4 regions of the Chryseobacterium indologenes genome follow, and region 1 is predicted to be linked to each of the others. Evidence: riboswitches for the same ligand, from Rfam matches in the RefSeq annotation. Region 1 holds a riboswitch; each other region holds the start of a gene.

Region 1 (7,819 bases):
CAGAAAGAATCAAGATTGTTTCAATGGAAAGAATCATGGTTGAGTTCAATAAAATCATGCTGTCTGAAAAACCGTCTATCGGACTGAGACTGATGGAACAAACCGGTCTTATGAAGCTGATAATTCCGGAACTGATAGAATTGAAGGGAGTGGAAGAAGTTGAAGGACAAACACACAAAGATAACTTTTACCATACTTTGGAAGTAGTGGATAACATTTCTGTGAATACCGATAATCTTTGGCTCCGTTGGTCTGCTTTGCTTCATGATATTGGTAAAGCTCCTACGAAAAAGTTTGTAGAAGGAACAGGATGGACTTTTCACGGACATGAATTTTTAGGCTCAAAAATGACCAAGACTCTTTTCCAGCGTTTGAAGTTACCTTTGGGAAGTGACATGAAATATGTTCAGAAGATGGTAAAGCTTTCATCCCGACCTATTGCTCTGATTACTGATGATGCTTCAGATTCCGCATTGAGAAGACTTTTATTTGATGCCGGAGAAGATCTGGAAGATCTTTTCACCCTTTGCAAAGCTGATATTACGACTAAAAACTCTAAGAAACAGGAAAAATTCAAAAGAAACTTTGAATATGTAGCCGTGAAGATCAAAGAAGTGGAGGAAAAAGATCAGGTAAGAAACTTTCAGCCCCCTATTACCGGTGAAGAGATCATGGAAATGTTTAATCTTAAGCCTGGCCGCGAAATCGGTATCTTAAAAGAGAAAGTTAAAGAAGCTATTCTTGAAGGCGAAATTTCCAATGAAAAAGAAGAAGCCACAAAATTTGTGATTGTTGAGGCGGAAAAACTGGGATTGACACTATAATTCAATTGATAAATAATAAAAACTCGCGGCGGGATGTCCATCCCGCCGCAAGTTTTTTGCTCACTATGAAAACAAAGCCGGCCGGTTTCTTTCGAAACCGGCCGGAAAAAAACACAAATGATGAAAAAATAAAAAATTATTTTTTATACTGTAAGGTATTATGGATTCAGGAAAGTACCGTTAGCACCAAGACCTCCTGTTTTAAGAGAACTTATTTTGTTACCCGTAGTTGCTGAATATATTACCATTTCGCTTTCTGCTGTAAATTGTTTAACATCTGATGCAAAGATTCTTCCATCAATAACGTTAAATCCATAAAGTGTAAAGTAAGGACCACCATCTGCAGCTGTTAGCAATGGAGCTGTAGGAACGGTTGGTGTAGCTAAGCTTGTTGTATACACTTTGTTAGCAGAACTGAAGTAGACTTTATCATTATCAATCTGAAGATTTGTAGCGTTTGGAATTCCTGTCAGTGTAACTACCGGTGTCATCGCTCCTGTGCTTGAAATCTTATAGATATAAGAATCTGTAGCTGTAGAAGAAATCGTGTAAACATTGGATTTGTAAGACACAGTATTCCCAATCTGACCATTCGGAACGGTAATTTCAGTTTTAGCATCATTAGAAGTATTGATATAAGTAATCTTATTTCCAAATCCTGATGAAGCGTTCTGTACAAAAACATTTCCTCCTGCTTCTACTGTTTTATCAGAAACTTCAGTCATATTGATTTTGCTTACAAATGAGTAGTCAGAAGCTTTATACTTTGTTACACTTTGAGTATGTGCACTGAAATTGGTGTTGGCAACATAGATAAAGCCATTAGCAAAAGTAATCCCTCTTGGATTATCAATCTGATCCGTGATTACGGCTAATTTTTTAAATGTATAACGGTCTACTACAACAATCTTGTTTGAGTTATTTATCACAAGATAAGCCTTATTTCCGTTAAGACCAATGGTCTGAAGAACGTCACCCAGAATTTCTTTATTGTTATTATAACCATATACATCATCCTGCTTCAGGCTCAGATCTCTTGTCAGGAATGTTACTTTAGCACCCTGACTGTTGAAGTTCCCTTCATTAGATATAAAATATCCGTTCTGGTAAGTAATCGGAGAAACTTCAAATTCAGCGGAATCGCTTGTACATGAAGACATGTTAAATAATAACACTACTGCAAATAGTACAGTTAAAAGTTTAGTTATTTTCATAATTTATTCAATTTTAATTTATTAAAAATTTATTGCTGCGTATACACTATAATTTCTTTTCGGTAAAGGATAAAAAGAAACCGTTTTATAGTAGGTATTTGTTACATTATTCACTTTAAATCCTAAGGTATATTTTTTCGCTAAAGTTGCTGAAACACCCATATTCAAAAGAAAATAAGGATCTATGGCATCTGATCTCTTTTCATCACTTGTGGTATAGGTAACACCATTTAGCAGTCCCTGTGCAAAAAACTTAAAGAAACCATATTCATAATCTATATTGGCACTTCCTCTATGCATAGGCACATAAGGTCTCTGCAGCTGTGTTTCTTTATCGATAGATCTTGCGTAATAATATCCTGCATTCGCCCTGAATTTATGATTACCCAATTGTTTACTAAATGACAGCTGAGATTCTAATCCGTAAGATTCAGCTTTATTGACATTGAATGCCTGCCAGTATCCTTTGGCCGTTGGAAGCCATGCAATAAGATCTGTGATGTTCATATAGTACGGAGACAAAGTAAGTCTGAAATCTCCCACTTTGAGCTCATTCGTCATATCTACCTGGGTAGAGGTTTCCGGTCTCAACTCTTTATTTCCTCCCGGTTCATAATAAATATCATTAAATGACGGGTATCTGAAGTTTTTTGATACGTTAACGCTTACATCATACCATTTTGCAGCACTCCATTTTCCGGAGAATGAATACATCAGCGGTGACTTCACATCTTCCACAAAATCTTTCTTGAACCCACCTTCAAAACGCAGGTTTTTCGTTGCAAAATACCTCAACAGTCCGGAAATGGAACCAACATTTCTGCTGACACTGGATATTCCGCTCGCATACCCTTCTCCTTTGTTGATCTGAAATTCTCCGATAATATTAAAATTCCACTTAGAATTCAGGAAATAATTGAAATCATTTTTAAAGATGTAATTTTTCCCTGTTCCGCCACTTGATTTAGGCAGATTTAAAGAACCGAAATACTGAAAATTCTCTTCTGTATAGGCTGCTCTAAGGGAGTTACTAAACTTTGCTTTGTTCCAGTCCCAGGAAAGAAGGCTTCTTACACTTTGAGTTTTATATTTTGTTTTTGTTCCCGTTTCTTCATACACAGAATAATGTTGTGAAGAATCAAAGAACTGGCTCTGCCAAGAAATTTTATGATCATCCGTCATTTTATAGGATGCTCCTACATTAAATGTTGTATTGTAATAATTCCCGTTTCTGTTGATGTAATTCAGATCACTTACCTCATAATTATTTTCGCTAACAGAATAATTTCCTGAAGCTTTAAAACTGAACTTATCATTGCTGTAAGAACCTTTTACAAAATTATTATAGGTATTAAAAGAAGCAACTTCAGAAAATAAAGAACCATGGAAGCCTTTATTAAAATCAAGGGTATTATTAAGGTGAATACTTCCCCCGATAGCACCACTTCCGTACACCACACTTCCTCCTCCGGCTTTTATCCCGATCTGGTCATATCCGAACAAAGCAATATTATTGATATCTCCCTGCCCTAAGAAACTTGAGTTGATATTAATTCCATTCCATACAAATGCGGTCTGCTGGGCAGTAGTTCCTCTGAAAGAAGGTGAAGAAACAGCTCCACGGCCATTTTCTTTGATAAATACCTGGGATTGAAATCTCAGAAGTTCAGAAAGATTACTGGAGTTTTTCTCGGCCTCTTCTGCCGAAATTATTTTTACGGGATGAAAAAGTTTCACCCTATTCATCTGGTTGTCGAAGACATAAATAGTGTCAATGGTTTTCTCTTGTCCAAAAAGAAAACAGCCATAAGATGAAAAAAGCAGTACTAAAGATCTTTTTATATCCATACTTTTTTACTTTTCCTCCGAAAGCAATATGTTTTTTTATTATAATTCCGGCAGGTCTCCTGACTTTCGCATTCTGCTCCTTCCCGTTTTAGACAGTGGCTGTTTGCAGAAACTTTTATTGCGATTTACAGTTGCGGGGACAGTCCGGGAGTTACACCCGATTCCCTTTTCATTCCAAAATACTGGAAACCAAAATTTTTGCAAAGATAGTTTTTTATATGTATTTGCCAAAAAGTGAAATGAGAGTGTATCAGATTGAGAATTTGAAGTAATAACTCACAAAAAAAGCTGCTTTCGGTTGAAAGCAGCCATGTATCATAGAATAATCGTATACAATTATTTACCAATTATTTACCAATAACTTCCGTAATTGGGTTTCCTACATTTCCACTTGGAAACTGAATTTTCAATAGAGAAGATACCGTAGGTGCAATATCTGTCATGTGGTAAGCCTTGTTGCTTTCTCCCTGCTTAACTCCCCAACCCATAAAGATCAATGGAATATGTGAATCATAAGAATTCCAAACACTGTGGGTAGTACCTGTTTTTGAATATGGAGGAAGCATAGAATCATGAGAAATCAACTGGATATCTCCACTTCTCTGTCTGTTGATTCCATTGATAATTCTTTGTTTGATGGGTTCCGGAATACTTGCCTCCTGAACTTTATCTACAGAAACTGCATATAAAACCGTAGGATCTTTCTCAATTTCCTTTACAGCAAAGTTTCTTACATCATCCAGTTCAAGCTTACTGTCAGCTAATACTTTTCTGTCAAAATAAATCTGATAGTTATCAATCGCGTTAATCAGTTTATCAGCTCCGAATTTATCTTTCAGCTTCTGGTTCAGATTTTTTTCTGCATCTTCACCAAAGAAACCTGTTGGTATTTTATGTTCTTTAAGGAATCCTACAGAATGCGCTCCACCATGATCCGCAGAAAGGAAAACAGTGTACTCCCCTTTTCCTACTTTTGAATCCAAATAATTGAAGAACTCAGCTAAATCCTGATCTAATCTGATGTAAACGTCTTCTACTTCAATAGAATTCGGTCCGAATTTATGACCTGCATAATCAGTAGATGCAAGGTTGATCGCTAAGAAATCTGTGATATTATCTCCACCCAGTTTTTCACCTTCTACAGAAGCCTCTGCCAACTTCAATGTCAGCGTATTTCCAAAAGGTGTATAACGGATATTATCTTTTTTAGCCTGATAATCCTTTGCTAAATTACTGTAAGGGAAAGTAGGTGTTTTTGCACTTCCCAGCAGTCCTTCCCAAGAAGAATTGTCCGGTGCACTTTCCGTATATTGATTGATTGGAAGTAAAGTATTCCAGCCGTTGGCTACTAATTTTTCAGGAAGATTCTGAGAATTGAATGATTTCACCCATTGAGGAAGATCATTCATATACCATGTACTGGTAATGAAATTCCCTGTGCTGTCATCAAACCAGAATGCTCCGTTTGGAGTGTGTCCTGCAGGAAGAATAGAAGCACGGTCTTTCAAAGAAACTCCGACTACTTTTCCCTGGAAGTTGGTTGCTAATCTCAATTCGTCAGTCACCGTAGTAGACCAAAGATTTTTTGGAGAATGGCTTCCGGTTTTCACATTGGTTGTTCCTACGGGCTGAACGCTTTCATCCGCAGTACAGTATACTCCTTTTCCTGTTTCTTTATCCGTCCAGTCATTTCCTGCAATTCCGTGAATAGCCGGTACGGAACCTGTATAGATACACGTGTGTCCCAAAGCTGTAATGGTAGGAACATAAGGAATGTGTACATTATTCAAAGAATATCCTGTATTCAAAAGTCTTTTGAAACCGTCATTTCCATATTTACCATAAAAACGGTATAAATAGTCCCAACGCATCTGGTCTACTACCAGACCTACGACTAATTTGGGTCTTTCCAGTTGGGTATTTTTGTTCTTCTGTGCATTGATTGTAACTACGGACAAAAAAGTAGCTGCCGCAATTGAAATGTTCCTAAGCATCCAAGTAAATTTTTATTGACAACAAATTTAAGGGTTTTGAAAGTTTTGGAGTGTGAAATTTTATTTAATTTTGATTATTGTACAATTCATCAATCAATCTTTCATGATTTTAGGCGTATACTGGTATTTCAAATTTCCAAATGATTTATATGACTTTAAATTCTTCAAATTTCATCCGGGATATGGCGGACATGCTGATAATCCAGCAGAACTGGCAGCAAGAGTTGAGGTAGAAAATACGGATGATTTTATCGGAAAGCTGGCAGCATTGAAAGAGCGTTTCAAAAAAACTTATTTGCACTTGAATATCAATGAAAACCAGCTGATCATCAATATCGGAGATTATCAGCTCTTTGATTTTCATTTTCAAATGGCGGAAGAAATAGAAGAGCTGTTGATTCGCGAACGTGCTGAATTGTTAGATTCCAGTATTCCTTTTACCATCCAATCCAGCAAAAGCTATGCTCCGGAAAGAGAAGAATTCAAAAATATAGAACACCGTTTCATTCAGATGGTAGGTTCAGACTTCAGGAAAAGCAATGCAGAAAATTACGCTGCTAGAATTGATTGTAATCTGCCTCTGCAATACAAACAAATCCTTATTGATGATTTAGTGCGGATAGGTAAAGAAGAAAATCTCAATGTATTTTACTATAATGATTTCGATTTTAAAGATCATTGTAATCTGATGCTCTTTTTCACCAATGGCAGACAGAAAAAGGAATCTGTTCAAAAGGTTGATATCAATTCTTTTGGAAGTAAAGTGCGGCAGCTTACTCAGAAATATCCTCTTCATTTCGGACACTTCGGAAGCTTTAAAGAATATCCTTTACAAGGACCTCATATCAAACTCATGATAGATGAAGAATATATTTTAAATAAAAAATAAAACCATTTTAATTCAATACTATGATCAAATTCAAATATGTCATTCTGTATGTGGAAGATGTAGAACAGTCTATGAACTTTTATAAAAATACCTTCGGTTCTGAAATAAAATTCATCACTCCTGAAAAAGATTATGGAGAACTGCTGACCGGAGAAACCACTCTGTCATTTGCAGCTGTAAGTCTCGCAGGGTCCAATATTAAAAAAGGGTTCTTAACTTCAAAAACGGAAGACAAACCTTTTGGAATGGAACTGGGATTTGTTACTGATGATGTAGAAGCTTTGGTGGAAAAAGCAATAAAAAATGGTGCTGAACTGTATGAAGATATTGCTGTAAAACCTTGGGGACAAAAAACAGCTTATATCAAAGATCCCAATAATTACCTGGTAGAGATCTGTACTAAAATTCAATAAGCTTAAAATATCTGATGTGGAAATAAGAAAATTACAAAAACAAGCTACCGATCCAAGTATAAACTGGGGACATAACGGCTATACAACGGACAGAATTTATTCGGTTTCCTCTATTGAGTTTGGAGGTTCTTTCGAGTTTAGCCTAAAAGAAAAAACTTTACCTTATACCAAAAACTGGGAGACTACTTCTGAAGAATTTGAAGAACTGAATAGTCTTATAGAACAGGAAAATTCGTTCGGTGCTTTTGTTGGTGAAGAGCTTGCGGGCTGGATCATCTGTGAGCACAGAACATGGAACAACAGTCTGTACATAGAAAACATACTGATTGACGAAAAATACAGACGGCAGGGAATCGGGATTATGCTGATTAAAAGTGCCATTAAGGAAGCCCGCAGATTAAACTGCAGAGTTATCGAACTGGAAACACAGAATACCAACTATCCGGCTATTCAGTTTTACAGAAGAATGGGATTCAATATTACCGGGCTGAACACAAGATTATACAATAATCCGGACGAGATTGCTCTTTTCATGACCTTAGATGTGGAGTAAACCTGATAAAAAGATATTATTATAAAATATTTAATCCCCGTTATTAAAACACTTGTTGGTGTTCTAATTTTTCTATATATTAGT
Region 2 (7,819 bases), 1.6 Mb from region 1:
AGTTGAAGGGATTAAATTACCACATTCATTACTTCCAGCCTCCATCTCCCATCTTCCAGCTAATAGGAAACATTGTTCAACCATAAACAAAAAAGTTATGAAGATTATGAAAATAGCTGCCTTAAGCGCAGTTTTCGCAGCTCAGTTTGCACTGGCTCAGTTTAAGCAGACTCCTCTGCCGTATGCTTATAATGCTCTGGAAGGGAATATTGATGCCCAGACTATGGAAATTCACTATTCAAAGCATGGTGCAGCTTATGCAGCCAATTTGAATAAAGCAATTGCAGGAACTCCACAGGAAAAAGAGACGTTGTTTCAGATTCTTTCCAATGCTTCAAAACTGCCTGCTGCAGTAAGAAATAATGCAGGAGGGCATTATAACCACGAATTATTCTGGACGGTTCTTACCCCTCAGAAAAATACACAGCCTTCTGCAAAATTGGCAAAAGCCATCACTGAAACTTTCGGAAGTATGGATGCTTTTAAAGAAAAAATGTCTAAAGCAGGAGCTGACCGTTTCGGTTCAGGATGGGCGTGGCTTGCTGTAGGAAAAGACGGGAAATTGTTTGTTTCTTCAACTCCCAACCAGGATAATCCTTTGATGGATGTTGTGGAAGAGAAAGGAACTCCTATTTTCGGAATTGATGTTTGGGAGCATGCTTATTATTTAAAATATCAGAACAAAAGAGCAGATTATCTTACCGCTATCTGGAACGTTACGAACTGGAAGGAGATCAGCAGAAGATATGACGAAGCGATAAGCAAGAAATAATCTGATGAAATTATTTTACAGCATACTTTTTACTTTTTATATGGTGCTAAGACCTTTGGTGCCATTGGTAGAGTATGCTGTAAATTATGATTATATCGTTAAAGTGCTCTGTATTAATAAATCCAGGCCGGAGATTCACTGTAACGGAAAATGTTATCTGAGTAAAGAATTGGCTAAAACCAATGATTCAGAATCTTCCCCTTTCCAGAAACTCAAAAACTCAGGACAGAAAATTCTTGATATCTATATCCTGCCTGAAACTACAAAGATCAATACCACTGAAAAACGACCGTTTTTCAATTTCAACTTCACTTACGAAACAGCCTATTCTTTTCTGTTTCTGACCCATATTTTCAAACCACCGGTTTTTTAAGGTATACCATCACTATTCAACCACAAAAGTCACAAAAAGCTTATATCAATTAAGAATCAAAGATTTTTAAAAAGCTTAAGTGTTCTTATTCTGCATAAAATTGATCACTTAATAAATTATTTAAGTGTAAAAACTTTTGTGCCTTTTGTGGTAAAAAAGAATGTTTTCACATTCAAAATAACACATTCAAAATTGTATTCAACTTAAAAAATCAACAATGAAAATTTCTCAATTTTTATCATTATTCTTTATTGCCTTTACTTTATTCTCTTTTGTATCCTGTGAAAGCAGCAGGGATGATGATCCGCAGGATACCACTCCCGGAAAACTTCAGATCAAATTTGAAAACGGATTTAATAATGTAGGAGATATTGTCTTAAATCAGACGGTTCAGACTTCTTCCCAAGGACAAAAGCATAATTTTTCTGCTTTAAAATATATCATCAGCAATATCACTTTGATTGATGAGAACGGAAATGAATTTAAATACAATGAAAACAATCCTGATAAAGGGGCTTTTATCGTAGATCAGGCCGATGCGGTAGCCGGAATCATCTACCTTAACCTTGATGGTGTTCCGAAAAACAATTATAAAAAAATAAAATTCGGATTGGGAATCAGCCAGAAAGCCTATTTATTAGGACAGGACGGGCAAGCTGAATTCTGGACAAAAGCCAAGCAGAAAGGATTGACATGGTCATGGGCTGCCGGTTATGTTTTTGTAAAACTGGAAGGGAAGTATGGAAATGATGCCCCTTCAAAAGAATTTATGAACCATACCGGAAATATGGGGGATGTTGTGGCTAATGAGCAGGCTGACCTATACCGTGAAATCACATTGAACCTTCCAACAACAGCAAGAGTGACAGGACAAATTCGTCCTTCTGTTCATATTCTGGCAGATCTGAACCAGTTTTTAAGCGGAGATAAGGCATTGACACTTACAACAGCCAATGATATGCTGATGGGTTCAAACCAGCATCTGGTAGACGTTACCAATAATCTTACAAAAATGTTTAAAGTAGACCACGTTCACAATGATTAATGTTTTTGTTAAGACGATATTGGTTCTGCTTGTATTGTTCCTTAGCTGTATATCCTGTTCCGATGAGGTGATACAGCCGTTGGAAAAAGATGAAGCCTATAATCTGCAGTTTCCTTCGTATTTCCCGGAAATGACTTTTGATCAATCCGTCAATCCGGTAACTAAAAATGGAGTAGAGCTGGGAAGAAAATTATTCTATGAAGGCAGGCTTTCCCGAAATAATACCATTTCATGCGGTTTCTGTCATATTCAGGAAAATGCATTCACCCATCACGGGCATACAGTAAGTCATGGGGTAGATGATAGAATAGGGATTCGCAATGCACCGCCCATTCAGAATATGGCTTTTCTGAAAAGATATATGTGGGACGGAGTTATTCATAACCTTAATGAGCAGCCGATCAGTCCTATTACGGATGTTAATGAAATGGACAGTTCCATACCGGAAGCAATTTCAAAGATTAAAGATGATCAGAAATACAAAAAGCTGTTCAGAGAAGCATATGGAGACGAAACCATTACCGGCGAAAGAATTTTAAAAGCATTATCACAGTTTATGGCTTCTTTAATTTCTGCAGATTCAAAATACGACAGATTCAGGCAGGGAAAGGAACAATTGACTTCAGCGGAATCTCAGGGAATGGCATTGTTTAATCAGAAATGTGCTTCTTGCCATAGTGGAGAATTATTTACCGATGAAAGCTTCAGAAATACAGGAATGTATTACAATACGGAATTCAAAGACGCCGGACGGTACAGAGTTTCTCTCAATCAGGTTGACTGGATGAAATTTCGTGTTCCAAGCTTGCGAAATGTAGAATATACAGCACCTTATATGCATGACGGAAGGTTTTACACCTTAGAGGCTGTGCTCAATTTCTATTCAGATCAGGTAGAAGATAATCCCAATCTCGATCCTCAGCTGAAACAGAATGGGCATACGGGAATTGCTATGAACAGCCAGGAAAAACAATCAATTATTGCCTTCCTGAAAACATTATCAGATAAAAGTTTTATCTCCAATCCAAAATTTGCAGAATAAATTATAGAAAACATGAAGAAGATTATAGCAGTACTAAGTTTTATGGTATTTAGCCTGAACCAGGCCAATGTGGTTAGAGACAGCATGTATATTACACCGGAAACCTTTAGCAGATTTGATTTTGATGATGATTGTGATGCGTGCGGCTGTGCAGCAGGAAACGGATCTTCCGGTTTTGAATCTTTACTGAATCCACAGTTTATCGGAATCAAATACTTTGCACAACATTACAAAGCAAAGGAAAACTTATTTGTAAAAGACCTTACCCAGGATCAGTATTTCAATACTTTGCAGCTTTGGGGGAAAATTCCATTGACTAAAAAACTGAGTGTTTATGCAAGTCTGCCCTTCCATTTCCATGAAAAGCAAACCATGCAGGGAGATATTAAAATCAATGGAATCGGAGATCTGAACCTGATGGGAATTTACCAGCTGATGAATTCTAAAGATAATTTCCATCACATAAGTGGAGGCTTGGGAGTGAAAATTCCTTTGGGGAAATTTGATGAGAAAGGTGCATCCGGAGTCAATCCAAGTTTTCAATTGGGAACCGGAAGCTGGGATTATCAGGCGGCTTTGAATTATAAGTTTCAGAAGAATAAAGTAGCAGTCTTGGTCAATACAGACTATACGATCAAAACGGAAAATAAGAAAAATTACCGTTTCGGAAACCAGTGGAACTACGCTGCGACGGGATTTTATCAGGTTGCCGGAAACGAAAAGTCGATCTTTTCGGTAAAAACGGGAGTGCAGGGAGAAGTGTATGCACAGAATAAACAGTTTGATGAAGCCCTGCCCAATACTGCAGGAAGTGCTTTGTACGGGAAACTGGGATTTGAAGCTTCTTATAAAAAACTGAGCCTGGGAAGTGAAGTAATGCTTCCGATGTATACTCAATTGGCGGGTGGAGATATTGAAGCAAAATCCAGATTCAGTATTTTTCTGAATATTGGAATTTAAAAATAAAACCCCTTTTTAATAATGTTAAAGCTCCTTCGGGAGCTTTAATTGTTTATGAATCATGAATTTAATTGGGGGTTAGGAATAATTTTTTATCTTTGCCGGAATTTGGTGAGCCATAAAAAGCTCTTAAAAGGGAATTCGGTGAAAATCCGGAACAGACCCGCTGCTGTAAGCTCCGCACCAAAGTTTTTGAAGAATATATCCACTGTTTTTAGGAATGGGAAGGATTTCAAAAATGGAGTAAGTCAGAAGACCTGCCAGAAAATAATCGTTTGACGCTTTCGTGGAATAAAGCTTAGGACATCAATGATTCTGTGCAGTGACAGCTGTGCTTTGTCGTTGTATTCTTATACCCATTAGCGTCATCATTATCCTAAATGAGCTAATGACGGCAAAACTAATTACTTCTACAATTTATAAAGCTGTTTTCACAATACTGGTGATCACATCTCAGCTTTTATATTCCCAAAAAAAGAAAAATGACACGCTGAAGGAAGAATCCATCAAGGCGATCAGTCTCTACAAAAAGAATTTTAAAGAGATCATTCCGGCACAAACCATCCAAGGGGAAGCACTTGAAAGACTGAACAGTCATTCTGTAGCAGATGCGCTGCGGTATTTCTCCGGAGTTCAGATTAAAGACTATGGAGGTATCGGCGGATTGAAAACCATTAATGTCCGAAGTCTAGGAAGCCAGCATGTAGGAGTTTTCTATGACGGAATTCAATTGGGAAATGCACAAAACGGCCTTGTTGACCTCGGAAGATATTCTTTGGATGATCTTGAAGAAATATCATTATACAACGGGCAGAAAAGTGAGATTTTCCAGCCGGCAAAAGATTTCGGTTCTTCCGGATCTATCTATTTACAGCCTAAAACTCCTGTGTTTAAAGGAACAAGAAAAACCAATCTTGTGATAAGAGCCAAAAGTGCTTCTATTGATCTCTTCAATCCTTCATTCCGATTGGAGCAGAAAATTTCAGACAGAGTTTCTGCCAGTTTCAGTGCAGAATTTATGCAAAGCGACGGAATTTACAGATTTCGATATGCCAAGAAATATCCTGATGGACAGCAGGCTTATGATACCATTGCAAAAAGACAGGATTCAGATATCAAAGCAAAACGTTTTGAAACTTCTTTAAATGGAACTTTGAATAACGGAAGCTGGAATGTTCGTGGCTATGGCTATATTTCAGACCGCGGAATGCCGGCACCTATTGTGAACGGTCGTTTTGAAGGAAGAGGAGCGAGACTTTCCGATGAAAATTATTTTGTACAAGCCAATCTGCGGAAAAAACTGTTCCCAAAATTTGAAACACAGCTGAAAGCAAAATTTGCCTACGATTATACTCATTTTATGGATACCGTTCGTTCGCAATCTATTATGTATACGGATAATGTCTATATTCAAAGAGAAGTTTATCTTTCTTCATCCAATATATATTCTATCACGCCCAATTGGGATGTGAGTCTGAGTGGAGATTTTCAGTACAATAATCTTGACGCCAATCTTGATAACTTTTCCTATCCTACACGTTATACAACATTAGTCGCTTTGGCAACAACCTACCAGTGGAACAGGTTTAAAATTCTGGGAAGCCTTTTGGGAACATTTACTTTCGAAGAAGTAAAAAAAAATAAAAGACCCGGAGACAGCAGAGAATGGACCCCCGCTGTATTTATGAGCTACCAGCCTGAAATAATTCCTGAGCTTACCCTCAGAGCTTTCTATAAAAGAATTTTCCGACTGCCTACTTTCAATGACCTTTATTATACCAATATCGGAAACACTTACCTGAAACCGGAATTTACCAATCAGTATGATGTAGGATTTACGTACCAGAAAAATTACAACAATCATTTCTTTAAATCTTTTTATGCTAAAGTAGATGGTTATTACAACAAAGTACAGGATAAAATTGTCGCAGCTCCTAACGGAAGTATGTTCCGCTGGTTGATGATGAACCTTGGTCTGGTTGAGATTATTGGTGCTGACGTGAATGTTCAGGCAGAAATGCAGTTGGGAAAAGTAAAACTTAGGCCATTACTTTCTTACACCTATCAAAGTGCAAGAGATATGACGGATCCTGAAGATACATTCTACAAAAATCAGATTCCATACACACCATGGCATAGCGGATCATTTGCACTGATGGCCGATTATAAAGACTGGAGCTTCAATTACAGTGCAATGTATGTAGGAAAGCGCTATGATGTGAACCAGGATAATATTCAATACAATTATGTACAGCCTTGGTATACTCATGATCTGTCTGTTCAGAAAAAATTCAACTGGGCGGATCATCAGTTTAAAGTAAGCCTTGAGATGAATAATATCTTCAATCAATATTATGATGTAGTGATCAACTATCCGATGCCGGGAAGAAATTTTAAACTTATTCTAAACTTCACCTTATGAGAAAACTAAACTTTTATTTTCTGTTTCTTGCTTTAGCTTTTCTTACTTCATGCCGTACAGATGATATCATCGTCCGTCAGGAAGTAGTGGAAGGACTTCCTTCAGAAAATACAGCAATAAAAGGATTCTATATGCTGAACGAAGGGAATATGGGAAGCAATAAATGTACACTGGACTTTTTTGATTATACCAAAGGAACCTATTACAGGAACATTTACGCAGAAATTAATCCCAATGTAGTAAAAGAACTTGGAGATGTAGGAAATGATATCAAAGTTTACGGAAGCAAACTGTATATCGTAGTCAATGTTTCCAATAAAATTGAAGTATTGGATGCCAAAACAGCTAAACGTATTACTTCTATTCCGTTACAGAACTGCCGTTATTTAACCTTCAAAGACGGGAAAGCATATGCCAGCAGCTATGCAGGTCCGGTAGCAATTAATCCAAAAGCACCCAAGGGAAAAGTGGTAGAAATTGACACTATTTCTCTTTCCATTCAACGGGAAGTGGTAGTGGGATATCAGCCGGAAGAAATGGAAATTGTAGGGAATAAACTGTTTGTTGCTAATTCCGGAGGATACAAGGCTCCAGATTATGATAATACTGTTTCAGTAATTGATCTGAACACTTTTACTGAAATCCAGAAGTTAAATGTTGCCATCAATCTTCATCACATCAAAAAAGACAATTACGGTGATCTGTATGTAAGCTCAAGAGGAGATTACTATAACATTCCTTCCAGCTTATACCTTATAGATGCTGCAACCGGGATTGTCAAGAAAGATTTCCATCTCGCTGTGAGCGAAATGACAATCGTTAATGATAAGCTTTATTTCTACGGAAACGAATTCAATTACAATACCCACAGCTATAAAAAGAGCTTTGGAATCATCGATGTAAAAACAGAACAGATCATTGCCAACAGAATTTTTGACAAAGAATATGAAACTGCCATTAAAACACCTTACGGAATTGCGGTAAATCCAATCACAGAAGATATCTACATCACAGATGCCAGGAATTATGTTTCTCTTGGATTTGTGTATTGCTTTGATAAAAACGGACATTTTAAATGGAAAACAGAGGGCGGAAATATTCCGGCTCACTTCGCCTTTTTATACAAATAACCAAACTTTAAGAAATGAACAGAAATACCTTTACTTATTTAAAAATTGGAGTTTTATCAGTCTTCCTTGTAGGAA
Region 3 (7,819 bases), 1.7 Mb from region 1:
GCACTCCATCCGGTCACTCTTGAAATAACAAATAACGGGGTGAACATCAAGGTAGGAACTCCCATCAGATGATAAGAAACAGCGGAGAACCAATCGAGGTTCGGGAACATTTTCTTTTCTTCCCACATGATCGTTTCCAGTCTTTCAGCAATAGTATACAGCAGCATATCTCCTGCTTCTTCAGAAAGCTCTTTCGCCACTTTTTTAATCACAACGTTTCTCGGATCTGAAATGGTATACACCGGATGTCCGAATCCAATAATCACTTCTTTGTTTGCAATACGCTGGCGAATGTCACTCTCTGCTTCATCCGGAGAATTGTATCGGCTTTGAATTTCAAAAGCAACTTCATTAGCTCCTCCATGTTTTGGTCCTCTTAAGGCACCAATGGCTCCGGTAATGGCTGAATAAATATCAGATCCTGTTCCGGCAATCACACGGCTGGTAAATGTTGAAGCATTAAATTCATGTTCTGCATAGAGGTTTAACGAGATTTCCATAGCTTTCACCCAGGAATCTGCAGGTTTTTTTCCGTGCAAAAGGTGAAGAAAATGCCCTCCTATCGTGTCATCATCGGTTTCTACATCAATTTCTTTTCCATTATGGGTATAGTGGTACCAGTATAGGAGACCAGAACTGAAAGATGCCAGTAATTTGTCTGCAATATCCCTTGCTCCTGCCATATTATGATCATCTTTTTCCGGCTGAATACTCCCAATAGCGGAAACCATAGAACGCATGACATCCATAGGGTGAGCCGCTGCAGGAATACTCTTAAGAATGTTTCTCACGGAATGAGGCAGTCCTCTTAAAGATTTCAGCTTGGCTTTATAATTTTTCAATTGCGCTCCGGTAGGCAGCTGTCCATAGATTAAAAGATAGGCTACTTCTTCAAATTGTGCTTTCTCTGCCAGATCCAGAATATCATATCCTCTGTAATGGAGATCGTTGCCACTTTTTCCGACACTGCAAAGCGCAGTATTACCTGCTGCTACCCCTGAAAGCGCAACGCTTTTTTTAGGTTTAAATGTGGGTTCACTGTTATTTGACATTATCACTTATTTTGTTTAAAAAGGTTGTCTAATTTTTGTTCATAGTCGTAGTATCCAATGCTTTGATAAAGTTCTTCCCTGGTTTGCATGGTATCTAAGACATTGGCCTGTGTTCCGTCTTTACGAAGGTGCTCATATACATTTTGGGCCGCTTTATTGGCAGCACGGAAAGCCGAAAGCGGATAAAGTATCAATCCCACACCTGCATTTTTTAATTCTTCTACCGTGTACATTTTTATCATCCCGAATTCTGTAATATTGGCCAGTACAGGAACTCCTGTCGCTTCAACAAACTTTTGATAAAAGCTTAGGTCAGGAACTGCTTCTGCAAAGATGAAATCTGCTCCGGCTTCTTTATAAGCGATTGCTCTTTCCAATGTTTTTTCCAATCCTTCATTAGCAAAGGCATCGGTACGGGCACCAATTACAAAGTTCTCATCAGTACGGGCATCTGCTGCAGCTTTCAGCCTGTCTACCATTTCTTCTTTGGTTACCACTTCTTTTCCCGGGCGGTGTCCACAGCGTTTTGCACCTACCTGATCTTCAATATGGAGTGCCGCAGCTCCGGCTTTAATCAATGATTTTACAGTTCTTGCCACATTGAATGCTGAAGGTCCAAATCCGGTATCAACATCTACCATCAATGGCAAATCACAAACATTAGTAATACGCTGAACATCAATCAATACATCTTCCAGCGTGGTAATTCCCAAATCCGGAATACCCAGAGAGCCTGCAGCAACACCACCTCCTGAAAGATAAATTGCATTGAAACCAGCCTGTTGTGCCAACAGCGCATGATTAGCATTAATGGCTCCAACAATCTGAAGTGGACTTTCTTTTCGCATGGCCTCCCGGAATTTCATACCGGGAGACTTCAAACTTTCACTTGTAGTCATTATAATATTTTATTGTTTAGTTGAAATTTGTTCACAGAAGACCATGAATAGGAGCAATAACAGCCACCATTCCATGACGTGGTAAAAAGGCAATCAAAAGAAAGCTGCTCTGTGTTATTTGTTTTTTGTAATCCGGAATTATACCCCATTACCTCTCTGCAAACCTGATTATCTCCAGATTTACTGCTCCTGCATGAATAACCGAAATCGAATAGATACATATTACACTTTTTATATTGATTAAATCCTCATAAAAAGTTCCTGATAAACTTCACAATGCCTGTGAGAAAGAAAAATATGGAAAAGGAAAATACGATGAATACATGATAATGAAATAGCATATTACTCCACTACATATCTGCATCACAAAAATAACATGAGCCGACAAAATATATTGATCCCACTGTTATCCATATCGTATCATACCTGACTATAAGCTTCAGACCGCGAAAGCATCGTCAATTCGAAACAGGCAGGTCTCCTGACTTGTAACAGTTTTTATCGTCCTTCCCATATAACGAGGTATACAGTGAACCTTTTTGATAAAAACCTTGATGTTACTTACAGTTGCGCGACAGTTCGTGATTTGCACACGATTCCCTTTTAAGACACAGCTAAGCGTAACCAGTTTCGGTTGATAAAGAAGATGTTAAGAACTCCTTGGTGGTAAATATAGGTATTTTATAAAAACATGAAAGCTATTTTATGCAAACAATAATTATTTAACTATAACCTATTGATTTTGTTATTATTAAAAATATATTTTTCATTCAACAGACATTGTAATTTAGATTATTCTGCTTGTTTTTTGTTACTAAATCCTTAAGATATGTCATGAAAAAATCAAACAACTTTAAAGAAACAGCCTACTTGTTATCGTTTTTCAACCTGAAACTGAAGTGCTGTTTTTTTTAAAATTATGAATGCTTATCTTTTGATATTAAATGATCTTTTTTATATCATTTTAGTGAAAAATTTTAATCCCTATTCTTCAATCCATTTTCTGAAAGCAGCTGTGTTGCTTTGGCTTGTCACCAGATGGGCTTTCTGTCCTTTTATTTGGATAGACAGCGTATTTTTATTGTAACGCTCTATTCTTTCAACATGTATTTTCTGAACGATTTCACTGCGGTTAATTCTGAAAAAATCTGAAGGACTAAGCTGATTTTCAATTTCTTTTAGCGTAGATTCATTCAACAAATATTTCTTTCCTGTGGTATCGAAAGCAAAGACAATTCCCTCTTCTGCTTCAAAGAAAGTGATATCTTCAGTATTGACAAAGTAAATTCCCTGGTGTGAGGAGACTGTAAATCTTTTTTTATATTTTTTCTCTGTATGACTATTATTAAGCATTTGCTGAAGTTTTACCAAAACCTCATTCTGTTCTGATGCAGAGGTTCTCAATAAAATAAATTTGTCCCAGGCTTTTTGGAAACGCTCTTGTAAAAAAGGTTTTAAAAGATATTCTATGCCGTTACTTTCAAAAGCATTCATCCAGAACTGATCGTAAGCTGTCGTAAAGATTATTGGACTTGAAACACTCACCTGATCGTAGATTTCAAAGGCATTTCCATCCAATAACTCTATATCAGAAAAGATCAGGTCTACTGTTGATTTTCTTAAAAAAACAACAGCTTCTTCTACGTTATCAATCTCCGCAAGAATCTCAACCGGTTCTTTTAATTCGCTGATAAAACGTTTTAGCTTTTTTCTGGCAGGGATTTCGTCTTCGATAATTATAACTTTTATCATATTTTATACTGGAATTATAGGAAGTTTTACAGCAAATCCGATTTCTGATTTTGATATTTCTACCTGTTGGTCGCTTAATAACGCATATTGCTCTTTAAGATTGTTCAAGGCTCTTCCTGAAGTTTTTTTATTGTTACGTTTAGGTATCACATTATTGGAAACGGTTATTGTCTGATCCAGATTTATGGTGACCGAAACAGGATGGTCATGAGTTCCAAGATTATGCTGAACGGCATTCTCCAGCAGCAGCTGTAATGAAAGCGGAATAATATTTCCTGAAGATTTTATATGATTTATTTTTAATGAATAGGCATTTCCGTATTTATATTGTATCAGATTAAAATATTTCTCTGCAAAAGCAAGTTCTTCTTCCACAGCTACTAATTTTTTATCGGAAACATCTAAAACATAACGGTATATCTCGGCAAATTCATTGAGAAAGTCGGAAGCTTTTCGTTTATCTTCTTCTATGAGCTGGTCCAGAATATTGAGATTATTGAACAAAAAATGAGGATTAAGCTGGGCTTTCAACTGATTAATTTTACTTTCAGACAACGCATGATCATAAAGGGCAAGCTGTTTCTGATAGTCTGTATTCTTCTTGTAGTAACGGTATGCCAGATAAAAACTTCCGTAAATAAAGCCTCCGATTAAATCCGAAAAAGTGGAGAGAATAACTACTTCCTGATTAAAATTTTTCTCAATCTTTCCAAAAGCAAAAGCAATCAAAAAGCCTATTATCTTCATCACCACAAGGTATGTCAACAGTGAAGAACTGAATATTTTAAGGATTTCCGCGATGCTGAATGTTACTGACTTCTGCCAGTTTTTAATGAAAAAATCAATCACAAAAAACAGGATACAGGCACTAATGAGGGTGACAACTGCAGCTTCCGGTGTAAAAATATACCAATCTAATGTTCTTCTTATTCCTATCCGGGTATGGATAGACTGTACATAGGCAAACAAAAGGATAAACAGGAGAAAATACCTGTGTTGATTAATCCGTTTTAATATGGTTTTCATCGGCTTTATAAATGGTCATTTTTTACAAAAATAGCCCTATATTTTTACAGGGCTGTTTCTTTGTATTATTATTTTTTCTTTTCGGGAAATGATGCGGTAACGTTTCCTTCATCGTCTAAGAAATCCAGTTTTGCTTCGTTATTTTTATCTACGCAGAATCTGGCTCGCGGCTGGCCTTTACTGTCAAATAAGAACAATCCGTTCTGTTCATCTTTGGTTTTCCCAAGCATCATTCTTGGTGCTCCTCCAATCAATCCCTGCTGTTCATATTCTTTATATTTTTTCCGGGCAGCTTCCTGATCTTTTATCTGGTCCAGTTCTGCAAAGATTTCTCCGGTTTTTATTTGTGATTCTTTTGATGGACGATCATTGAAATAAAGCCCGCTCGCCACTACTCTTTTATCTCCTTTCTTATAATCCTGAGTCAAAAGCTGCATTACCTGATCCCCGTCATACTGATCATACGTCAGAGATAATCCTGAACTGTGGCCGTTTTTATTTTTCTGTCCATCATAAATAAAGCCACCACATTCTATTCCGTCTTCATTGAAGAAAAGCATGCCTGAGCGTTTTTTTCTTGTTTTATTGGTCGGACTTCCATTTATTTTATCTTCTCCGTTGGGAAATTTTCCCACATTGGTAATGATCATCTTCACAGTACCATCTTTTTCAACGATATTGATTCTTTCAACATCAATCTCCGTAAATTTCTCATGCCCGTCTGTTTTGAAAGCTGAAGCTGTTAAAAATACAATTCCAATGACTGCTGCAAAAGCAAATGTTCTTAAAAAAATTAATTCTCTGTTCATAGCTTATAATCTTAATTGTTTCTGTTTTGATAAGTCAAAGCTATTCTATCTGCATCTGCAATTCAATCAGAAAACAATGAACTCAGGAAATAAAGAAATGAATGGAGGATTTTTACGAACGAATGAAATAGATCATTTTTACTCAGTCACACTTCATTCAATACATTGAAAAAATCCGCCAAAAAGTGACGGATTTTATAGTATTTGAAAGTTTATTAAAATTAATTGGCAGCAGGATCAATCAGTTCTGTGGTAAGTCCTAAAGATTTTAGCAGATTTTTATTATCAAAAAACAAGGCTGCATAATGTTTTCCTCTCTTAAAAATCAGTTTTGAACCTCCCGGGAATTCACTGTCTGCACCAAGTTTCTGCGTTTTAGCATTATATTTACTGAACTTGGTTTTGCAGTCCTGCAATGTACTTTTATTCATGATAAGACCAAATGGAAGTCCTTCTATCACTACGGGCTTATTGTCTGAAATGGTAAAAAACATCTCATCAATCACATTGTTTTTCCCAGGACTGCAATAAAGTTCCAGGCCTGTTTTTGTAGGCCATTTCACATATTTTTCCTCATTGGCATCTTCATAAAAAACAGGTTTTGTGTTCAATGCTTTTGAGATCTTATCGGGAGTCTGTGGAAAAATAAATTCTGAATTTTTATCTAATAAAGAGTTTAGAACTGCTGTTTTCTGTGAAAATGCTGTGATACTTACCAGTTGGAAAAAAAGGATTAAGATGAAAGTTAATGGTTTCGTCTTCATGGATGATTTAAAATTTTAATGATTTGAAAGTTAAAGGTATTAAAATTTACTCTATCTGGTTAGTTCAAAACGATAATAATATGATCTCCTCTTTAATTTATTTTTTTACAGAACTGCAATAAGCTTCCCATTTCTCTTTTGATATTTCATAGGTATAATTCAATGAAGAATTTTCTCCAAAATAACTTACTTCCTCTTCACCTACCTTTTCCGCTCCAATTCTTCCAATTGCTATTTGTGAACGGACATTATTGGCTCCAATCTGGAAATACACTTTTTGAACATACTGAAAAATATAGTTTAGCATGACCGCTTTCACAACAGGATTTATTCCTTTACCCCAGCAATCCACCGAATAAAAGGTATACCCTATAAAAATACTGTTTTCATTGGGATTATAATCATAAAAACGGGTACTCCCTACAATCTTTCCTGTGAATTTATCAACCACCCGGAATGCACCTTTACTTTGAATGGCTCCGTCAAAAAACACTTGGAATACTTCTTTTTTCCATCGGTCTTTACTGGGATGCTGCTCCCAGACTTTAGGATCAGCCGCTGCTGCATATACTTCTTCAAAATCCTCTTCACTCAAAGGATATAAATTTACTTTTTCAGTTTCTAAATGAGGTTGAATACTAAATTTCATATTATTTCTGTTTTAAATATTTTTATTAATTCTATCTGTTCAGATGCTCCATTCATAATTGAGCCAGTCCGTATTTTCTTTGGCACCAAGCCGATCATAGAACTTTTTTCCACCTTCATTCCAGGGGGCAACAGTCCATTTTATTTGAGTACATCCATATGTTTTTGCTTCTTCACGAAGAGTATCCATCAATTGCTCACCGATCTTCTTTCCGCGATAATGATCATCCACATACAGTTCTTTCATATAGACAGCAGGCCTGTTCTGAGCCGTATAAGGCAAAAAATAATAAACAAGTATTCCGGCAATCTTATCTTTATCTTCTGCAACGATACAATAGAAATCAGGAGGTGTTTTTCTAAACCCACTTTCTGCAACAATCTGAGGTGTTATCGCAAAAGAATCATCATAATGTTCAAATACCGCCAGATCTTTCATTAAGCTCCAGACCTTTTCACTATCTGCTTCAATGGCTTTTCTTATTTTGATTTCGTTATTATTCATGCTGATATTTTTATTTAACAACAACAAAATTAGCAGCATATTGGAGTATATTTGTAGTCCAATATAAATAAAATGAATAGTCCAATTATTGGAAGTTTACTGAGTCATATCACAATTGATCCTGCTTCCAACCGGGCAGTATATCTTCAATTATCAGATGAAATTTTAATTCTTATCAGGCAAGGAAAACTAAAAACAGGGCAAAAACTGCCTTCTTCAAGGGACATAGCAAAAATATTCAATATCAATCGGATAACGGTATCCAAAGCGTTTGATGAATTACAGATGCAGGGCTGGCTGGAAAGTTTCGTTGGGCGCGGAACCTTTGTCTCCTCACACATTCCGGAACCCGATCCTGAAAAGC
Region 4 (7,819 bases), 1.7 Mb from region 1:
CTTACCGCCACGCTCCCAATACAGGTTCCCGTAAGTCATGGGCGGCAGGAGATGCTACCTCAAGAGCGGTACGTCTTGCCCTGATTGCAAAAACAGGAGAAATGGGCTATCCATCTGTATTGACAGCAAAAACATGGGGATTCTACGATGTTTCCTTCAGGGGAAATGAATTCAAATTCCAGAGAGAATACAGTTCTTACGTAATGGAAAATGTACTCTTCAAAATTTCTTTCCCTGCTGAATTTCACTCGCAGACCGCAGTAGAAGCGGCAATGACATTACACGCAACTTTAAGAGGCCTTGGAAAAACTACAAATGATATCAAAAAAATTACCATCCGTACCCACGAAGCTGCTATCAGAATTATCGATAAAAAAGGACCGCTAAATAATCCTGCCGACCGTGATCACTGCATCCAATATATGGTGGCTGTACCCTTGATCTATGGAAGACTGACTGCGGCTGATTATGAAGATAACATTGCTTCAGACCCTAGGATTGATGTCCTTTGTGATAAAATTGAATGTGTGGAAGATGTTCAGTTTACAGCAGATTATCACGATCCGGAAAAACGCTCCATTGCGAATGCGATGACAGTAGAACTTAATGACGGAACTGTTTTAGACGAAATAGTGGTAGAATATCCTATTGGCCACAAACGCAGAAGAGACGAAGGTATTCCTGAACTGATCAAGAAATATAAAGTTAATCTTGCCCGTATTTTCCCGGAAAAACAACAAAAAACAATCCTTGAAAATTCATTGGAATATGACACCTTAGTGAATCTTAACGTCAATGAATTTGTAGATCTTTTAGTCATTTAAAATCAATAAGAAAATGGAGAATTGAATATCAAAACGTTTTTAATCAATAGTCGATATTTTTTTGAAAATGATCAATTCTCCATTCTCTATTTTTCCATTACTTAAATGGTCAGTCCATGATTGTTTTTCACCTCAGCCATGACAAACGTACTGTGGGTGCTTCCGATAGAATCTACAGATCCAAGTTTGTTAAATACAAAATCCTGGTAATGTTTCATATCCCGCACCTGAACTTTCAGAAGAAAATCAAAATCTCCGGAAATATTGTAACATTCCGCCACTTCTTCAATTTCTAAAATTTCTTTTACAAAATCATACCCTACAGATCTGTCGTGAATTTTCAGTTTGATCTGACAGAAAACCGTAAATCCACGGTTGAGCTTTTCAGCATCAAGAACAGCAGCATATCTTTTCACAAACCCTTCCTGTTCCAATCTTTTTACCCTTTCAAAAACCGGTGAAGTGGAGAGGTTCACTTCCTTTGCAAGCTCTTTAACGGTCAGTTTTGCATTTTTCTGGAGCAGCCTCAGCAGCTGTACATCCTTATCATCGAGTTGTTCCACAGAATATTATTCTTTTACATTATAAAAACAGTCAAATGTAAAGAATTATATGCTTTTATTATTGTTTTTAAAAGTTTATTTTGCTTAATTAATTGAATTTAATTGTCTGTTTATTCTGTATTGTTAATTTTACACAAAATTAAAAACTTTTACTGATGACCATGGTTATAGGTAAAAGTACAACAGTTCTTTAGAGATACTTCATCAAACAGGAAAGGTTTTACTTAACGTAGATTAATAGGGAATCGTGTGAGAATCACGAGCTGTCGCGCAACTGTAAGTAACATGCCAAAGGTTTCTGTCCTTGCATATCCACTGCCAAAAGCGGGAAGGATGACGGAAACTGTTACAAGTCAGGAGACCTGCCTTTACTGAATTGACAATGCTTTCGCGGTCTGAAGCTTTTGGGTCATACAGATGATATATCGGATGTATACATTTTCTCTGTAAAGGAAATAGTATTGTTTGTTATATCGTGATCCCTGAAATTTTTATCCGTTAAAACATTCCGAAGCATTTTAAAAGGACTTTACCATTAAGTTTAATTAAAAAGTTTAAAAATGCAAACTCACATTCTGGGCTATCCGCGTATTGGTAGCAAAAGAGAACTCAAAAAAGCCTGCGAGCAATATTGGTCAGGTAAAATCCTTTTGGAAGAACTTCTGAATACAGGCAGAACAATCTGCAACCAAAACTGGAACATTCAGAAAGAAGCAGGAATAGATCTTATTCCGTGTAATGATTTTTCATACTATGATCAGGTATTGGATATGAGCCTTGTGGTGGGAGCAATTCCTACACGTTATCATGAAGTAGTGCTTAGAAAGAACAATTCTGAGCTGGATCTGTACTTCGCTATGGCAAGAGGATATCAGAAAGAAGGATTGGATATCACTGCGATGGAAATGACAAAATGGTTTGATACCAATTATCACTATATCGTTCCCGAGTTTTACAAAAACCAGCAGTTTAAACTGAGCTCAGATAAAATTTTCAATGAATTCGCAGGAGCGAAACAGGCGGGAATCAATGCAAAACCGGTAATTATCGGGCTTGTTTCTTACCTGTTATTAGGAAAAGAAAAAGAAGAAGGATTTGATAAACTGGATCTGGCTGGAAACCTTCTTTCCGTATATACTGAGATTTTAACCAAACTTCAGGAGCAAGGCGCAGAATGGATTCAGTTTGATGAACCTTTTCTGGCGTTGGATTTAACGGAGAAAGCCAAAGAAACCTATCACTTTGTTTACACCGAAATAAGAAAACGCTTCCCGAAACTGAAATTGATTGTGGCTACTTATTTTGAAGGATTAAATGATAACGGATCACTTGCGGTATCACTTTCTGTAAATGTATTGCATATAGATTTGGTAAGAAATCCGAAACAGTTGGATGAAATTCTGAGTATTATTCCGGAAAGCTTAAGCCTTTCATTAGGAATAGTTGATGGAAGAAATATCTGGAAAAATGATTTTGAAAAATCTTTGTCCTTCATCAGAAAAGCAGTTGAGAAATTGGGATCTGAAAGGGTTTTAATTGCTCCTTCCTCTTCATTACTTCATTCACCATGTGATCTGGATTTTGAAATAACTCTTAATCCGGAAATTAAAAACTGGCTGGCTTTTGCCAAACAGAAAGTGGCAGAAGTGGTAACGCTTAAAGAACTGGCATCCGGAACAGAAAGTGAACATATTCTTGTTTCTTTTGAAGAAAATAAAAAAGCAATTGCAAGCAGAAGAACATCCTCGCTTATTCATAATGATGAGGTAAAGCAAAGAGCCAATGCTGTCACAGAAAAAGATGCACAAAGAACAAATACCTTCAAAATCCGTAAAGAAGAACAGCAGAAAGTCCTTCAGCTTCCTTTATTTCCAACAACAACCATCGGGTCATTTCCACAGACCACGGAGGTAAGAAGCTGGAGGGCAAAATTCAAAAAAGGAGAGCTTACAGCAGAGCAGTATGATACTTTACTGAAGGAAGAAACCCAGAGAACCATCAACTGGCAGGAAGAAATAGGAATAGATGTATTGGTTCACGGAGAATTTGAGCGTAACGATATGGTGGAATATTTCGGGGAGCAGCTGGAAGGTTTTGTATTTACGAAAAATGGCTGGGTGCAGAGTTATGGAAGCCGTTGTGTAAAGCCTCCTGTGATCTTTGGTGATGTTTCCCGCCCAACGCCGATGACGGTGTATTGGTCTCAATATGCACAATCCCAGACTGAAAAATGGGTAAAAGGAATGCTTACAGGCCCCGTTACCATTTTACAATGGTCTTTTGTACGAGACGATCAGCCTCGTTCAGAGACCTGTAAACAAATTGCTCTGGCCATCCGTGATGAGGTTGTGGATCTTGAAAAAGCCGGAATCAGAATCATTCAGATTGATGAACCTGCGATAAGAGAAGGGCTTCCATTACGGAAAACAGACTGGCAGAACTACCTGAAATGGGCTGTAGAAGCTTTCAGAATCTCAGCAAGCGGAGTGGAAGACGCTACACAGATTCATACCCATATGTGCTATTCGGAATTCAATGATATTATCGAAAACATTGCCGATATGGATGCAGATGTGATTACCATAGAATGTTCCCGTTCTCAGATGGAACTGCTGAATGCTTTTGCAGACTTCAGATATCCGAACGAAATTGGCCCCGGCGTATACGATATCCATTCACCAAGGGTTCCATCCAAAGAAGAAATGATTGAACTGTTGAGAAAAGCCCAGAAAGTCATTCCGGCCAATCAGCTTTGGGTAAATCCTGACTGCGGGTTGAAAACAAGACACTGGGAAGAAACAGAAAAAGCTTTGATAGCAATGGTGGCAGCCGCTAAAGAAGCTTCCGTAGAATATGCACTTTAAAAAACTTTAAAATAATTAGATTCAATAATTTAGATCGTGTTATGGTTTTCATGGCACGATCTGTTATTTTGCTAATCCTCACATTTTTTTAGATGAAGTCTGAGTTATTTTGCCTGCAATGAACTCGGTGGATAACCAAACTGTTTTTTAAATGCAAAGGAGAAATGGGATAAATTTTCAAAGCCCAGATCCAGATAAATATCAGAAACCGATCTCCCTTTTTGAGTAAGCAGAAAATGAGCCTCCTTTAATCGTCTAAGCCGCAGCCATTGTCTTGGAGGTATCCCAAAAATCTTTTGAAAATCTCTTTTAAAGGCAGACAGGCTTCTTCCGGTCAAATAAGCAAACCGCTCTACATTGACATTGAAATGAAAGTTTTTGTTCATAAAAGTTTCAATATCTATTTTGTAAGGCTCAGAGAAATCAAATAAAATATCCTTAAGACCCGGATCATCGTTCAGCATCAGAAGTAAAGCTTCTTTCTGTTTGAGTCGCAGAAGTTCTGTGGAAGCAGGAAGTTCTTCATACGCCAGTAAAGAGTACATAAAAGACGTTAATGCCTTTTGATCCGGTTTTATAAAAGCCGGCGTGTTGTCTTTCTTCTCTGCCTGATAACCATATTCACGGCTGAAATCTCGTAAGATGGCTTCATCAAAATAGATGGTTACCGTTCTTATTTCTCCATTTTTAGGTGGGTATTTTGCAAACTTCAGGAGACGGTTTTTTCTGGCAGAATAAAGTTCTCCCTCTTTAAATATTGTCTTTGTGATCCCGTCATTTAGTTCCATTTCCCCAGAAAGGACCAGCCCCAGACTATGGATTCGTGCAAACTGTTCTCCTTCCCTGAATTCTGAAAAATGACAGGAGTAATTGATAGGTAAAGGAATATTATTTTCGCTCATGGCTCAGACGGTTGTTTCTTGATGGATTCTTTTTCAAACTTACAAACTTTTTTAGGATCAATGATGAATTACCTATTGATTAAATCCTCAAAGCCCGCTAATCACAGACTTTGAGGATTTTATTATCAGGCAAGAATGGATTTAGGTTCCAGATAAGCTTCCAATCCGAATACACCATACTCACGGCCGATACCACTTTGCTTAAACCCACCGAAAGGAGCATAAGGATCATGTGAAAACCCATTGATGCAAATTCTTCCGGCATCAATCTGCGCTGCAATACGTTCCGCATGCTCTTTGTCAGAAGAACTGATGTAAGCTGCAAGCCCATAAGTAGTATCATTCGCAATTGCAATCGCTTCCTCTTCATCAGTATAAGGAATGATAGAAAGCACAGGCCCGAAAATCTCTTCCTGAGCAATACGCATATCATTACGAACATTGGTAAAAATGGTTGCCTTGACAAAATTACCGTTTTCAAAGCCTTCCGGCTTGCCTTCACCACCTGCAAGCAGAGTAGCGCCTTCTTCCTGTCCCAGACGGATGTAGCTTTGTACTCTTTCAAACTGCTTGGCGCTTACCATAGGTCCTACAAGGGTATCTTCTTCATTAGGGTTTCCTACTTTTACTTTTTCTACAGCCTTTTTAGCCAGTTCATTTACTTCATGCAATCTGTTTTCGGGAACAAGCAGGCGGGTAGGAGCGATGCAGGCCTGTCCGTTGTTCATATACGCTCCGAAAACAGCCATTGGAATAGCTTTTTCCAGATCTGCATCTTCAAGAATGATATTCGGGGATTTTCCGCCAAGTTCAAGCGTTACTCTTTTCATGGTATCTACGGCTCCTTTGGCAATAGCTTTTCCTGTGATGGTAGAACCGGTGAAAGAAATTTTTGCGATATCAGGATGCTGGGTAATTTCGGCACCAACTACATTTCCTAATCCGTTTACAATATTGAATATTCCAGCAGGTAATCCGGCTTCATGGAAACATTCGGTAAGCAGCTGAGTTTGGGCAGCACTCATTTCACTTGGCTTGATAACGGCTGTACATCCGGCAGCAATAGCGGTAGCCAGTTTGTTGCAGATGAAACTGTTGCTGGCATTCCATGGAGTAATGATTCCTACCACTCCCAAAGATTCAAAACGTACTTTAGAATGTCCTACAGTTTTTTCAAAGTCATAAGATTCCAGCGTAGTAATGGTTGTGGTAAAGGCTGAAATTGCATTTTGAACACTCATTCTGCAGAACTGTAATGTTCCTCCATATTCATTCACCATCACAGAAACCAGTTCATCTTCCCGTTTACTCACTGCTTCATGCAGTTTTTGTAGTAAACTGATGCGTTCTTCTTTTGTACTTTTTGAAAAGGTTTTAAAAGCTTTCTTCGCCGCGGCAATGGCCATTCGGGTGTCTTCTTCATTTCCAAGAACAACTTCTCCGGTTTTTTGATTGGTCGTAGGGTTGATAAGGTTAAATGTTTCTGTTCCATTCGGTGTAACAAATTCACCGTTGATGTAAATTTTATTAATCTGTTTCATTTTGATGATTTTAATACGACAAAGTTCGTCAGAAACAGAAAAGACAGGTTTGCTGTATAGTTCAATTTTTATTTGTTGTATGGTTCAGATTTGTGTTGAAATAGATGCTGTTTGTTTTCCTTTTTGATTTAATATGAAAAAATGGTGTGTTCTTCCCCGAAAATTGACTACTTTTATCATAACCAAGTAAATAGGTCGTTTTGAGAACAACACTTAAACTTATTACTGCTTAGTATCAGTCTTCGTAACCACAGGCTGATCGTTCTTTCGTTTGGATAATTCTATCCGAACAGGTTTTCATTTCATCATATTATGTACTGCATTGCCTTCAAAAGGCAGCTATATCTGTTGTTTTAGTTTTATCATTATAATTTTTAAAGACTGAATACAGATCAAAATACACCTTAAGAATAGTCTTTGGGTAAATCTCAGATGTATCAGCCTTCTTGTAATGCGTGAATAATATGGAAAAAATCCAACAAAGAATACCAAGCACGATTATAAGTAATGAATACAAAACATATTTGGGAGGTAAAAGCGAAAAATACTCCCTTACTGAAAAAGAAATGCAATCATTGTAACAGCGACAGGTTTTATTGCAGCGATAAATTCAGACTGAATGCACAAAAAAAGAATATTGATATATGGTTGATTTACCGATGTGTAAAATGCAGCAACACCTATAACATGACTGTTTTTTCAAGAATAAGAACAGAATCTGTGAGTAAAGAACTGTTCAATAAATTTTCAGAAAACAATACGGAAACTGCCTGGGAATACGCATTCTCGCAGGAGATAAGACGAAAAAATAATGTAGAAGCAGATTTGGAAAGCGTAGAATACGAAATTCTATACCATACCATTCCTGTTGAAGATCTGATCAGGATGGACGGTGAGATGATTTCGTTTCAAATACAATCTTCATTTGATTTTAACGTAAGAGTTTCAACCGTTATCAGGACATGTTTAGGTCTTTCATCATCTGAATTGAACCTTCTGCTTGATTCAGATACAGTTTATTTTAACGGAAAGCCTTTACAAAAGAAATTCAAGATTAAAAACGGTGATACTGTTACCATCAACAAGCAAGCATTGATAGATCTCTACCTTATTGGGAAAGAGGAT

Evidence for each region. Region 1 has a riboswitch for cobalamin ahead of DYR29_RS09875 (TonB-dependent receptor plug domain-containing protein). Riboswitches for the same ligand answer to the same signal wherever they lie in the genome.
Region 2: another riboswitch for cobalamin. It lies ahead of DYR29_RS17295 (TonB-dependent receptor plug domain-containing protein); the one in region 1 lies ahead of DYR29_RS09875 (TonB-dependent receptor plug domain-containing protein).
Region 3: another riboswitch for cobalamin. It lies ahead of prpB (methylisocitrate lyase); the one in region 1 lies ahead of DYR29_RS09875 (TonB-dependent receptor plug domain-containing protein).
Region 4: another riboswitch for cobalamin. It lies ahead of metE (5-methyltetrahydropteroyltriglutamate--homocysteine S-methyltransferase); the one in region 1 lies ahead of DYR29_RS09875 (TonB-dependent receptor plug domain-containing protein).

What each region holds. Positions count from the first base shown of each region.
Region 1 covers NZ_CP074372.1:2,199,198-2,207,016, forward strand. The annotation lists gene DYR29_RS09865 (CCA tRNA nucleotidyltransferase) at 1-824, shown strand, start outside; gene DYR29_RS09870 (YncE family protein) at 983-2,038, opposite strand; gene DYR29_RS09875 (TonB-dependent receptor plug domain-containing protein) at 2,060-3,886, opposite strand; cobalamin riboswitch at 3,919-4,095, opposite strand; gene pafA (alkaline phosphatase PafA) at 4,234-5,880, opposite strand; gene DYR29_RS09885 (hypothetical protein) at 5,984-6,769, shown strand; gene DYR29_RS09890 (VOC family protein) at 6,790-7,182, shown strand; gene DYR29_RS09895 (GNAT family N-acetyltransferase) at 7,199-7,735, shown strand.
Region 2 covers NZ_CP074372.1:3,833,141-3,840,959, forward strand. The annotation lists gene DYR29_RS17270 (superoxide dismutase) at 98-772, shown strand; gene DYR29_RS17275 (hypothetical protein) at 777-1,145, shown strand; gene DYR29_RS17280 (MbnP family protein) at 1,363-2,190, shown strand; gene DYR29_RS17285 (cytochrome-c peroxidase) at 2,183-3,232, shown strand; gene DYR29_RS17290 (transporter) at 3,245-4,192, shown strand; cobalamin riboswitch at 4,285-4,471, shown strand; gene DYR29_RS17295 (TonB-dependent receptor plug domain-containing protein) at 4,581-6,614, shown strand; gene DYR29_RS17300 (YncE family protein) at 6,611-7,744, shown strand; gene DYR29_RS17305 (cell surface protein) at 7,759-7,819, shown strand, end outside.
Region 3 covers NZ_CP074372.1:514,187-522,005, reverse strand. The annotation lists gene prpC (bifunctional 2-methylcitrate synthase/citrate synthase) at 1-1,052, opposite strand, end outside; gene prpB (methylisocitrate lyase) at 1,055-1,951, opposite strand; cobalamin riboswitch at 2,406-2,595, opposite strand; gene DYR29_RS02115 (LytR/AlgR family response regulator transcription factor) at 2,936-3,703, opposite strand; gene DYR29_RS02110 (sensor histidine kinase) at 3,707-4,729, opposite strand; gene DYR29_RS02105 (hypothetical protein) at 4,798-5,538, opposite strand; gene DYR29_RS02100 (hypothetical protein) at 5,760-6,302, opposite strand; gene DYR29_RS02095 (GNAT family N-acetyltransferase) at 6,400-6,951, opposite strand; gene DYR29_RS02090 (GNAT family N-acetyltransferase) at 6,991-7,455, opposite strand; gene DYR29_RS02085 (PLP-dependent aminotransferase family protein) at 7,528-7,819, shown strand, end outside.
Region 4 covers NZ_CP074372.1:522,822-530,640, forward strand. The annotation lists gene DYR29_RS02130 (bifunctional 2-methylcitrate dehydratase/aconitate hydratase) at 1-824, shown strand, start outside; gene DYR29_RS02135 (Lrp/AsnC family transcriptional regulator) at 926-1,387, opposite strand; cobalamin riboswitch at 1,586-1,771, shown strand; gene metE (5-methyltetrahydropteroyltriglutamate--homocysteine S-methyltransferase) at 1,948-4,251, shown strand; gene DYR29_RS02145 (helix-turn-helix domain-containing protein) at 4,356-5,153, opposite strand; gene DYR29_RS02150 (aldehyde dehydrogenase family protein) at 5,279-6,694, opposite strand; gene DYR29_RS02155 (DUF1062 domain-containing protein) at 7,202-7,819, shown strand, end outside.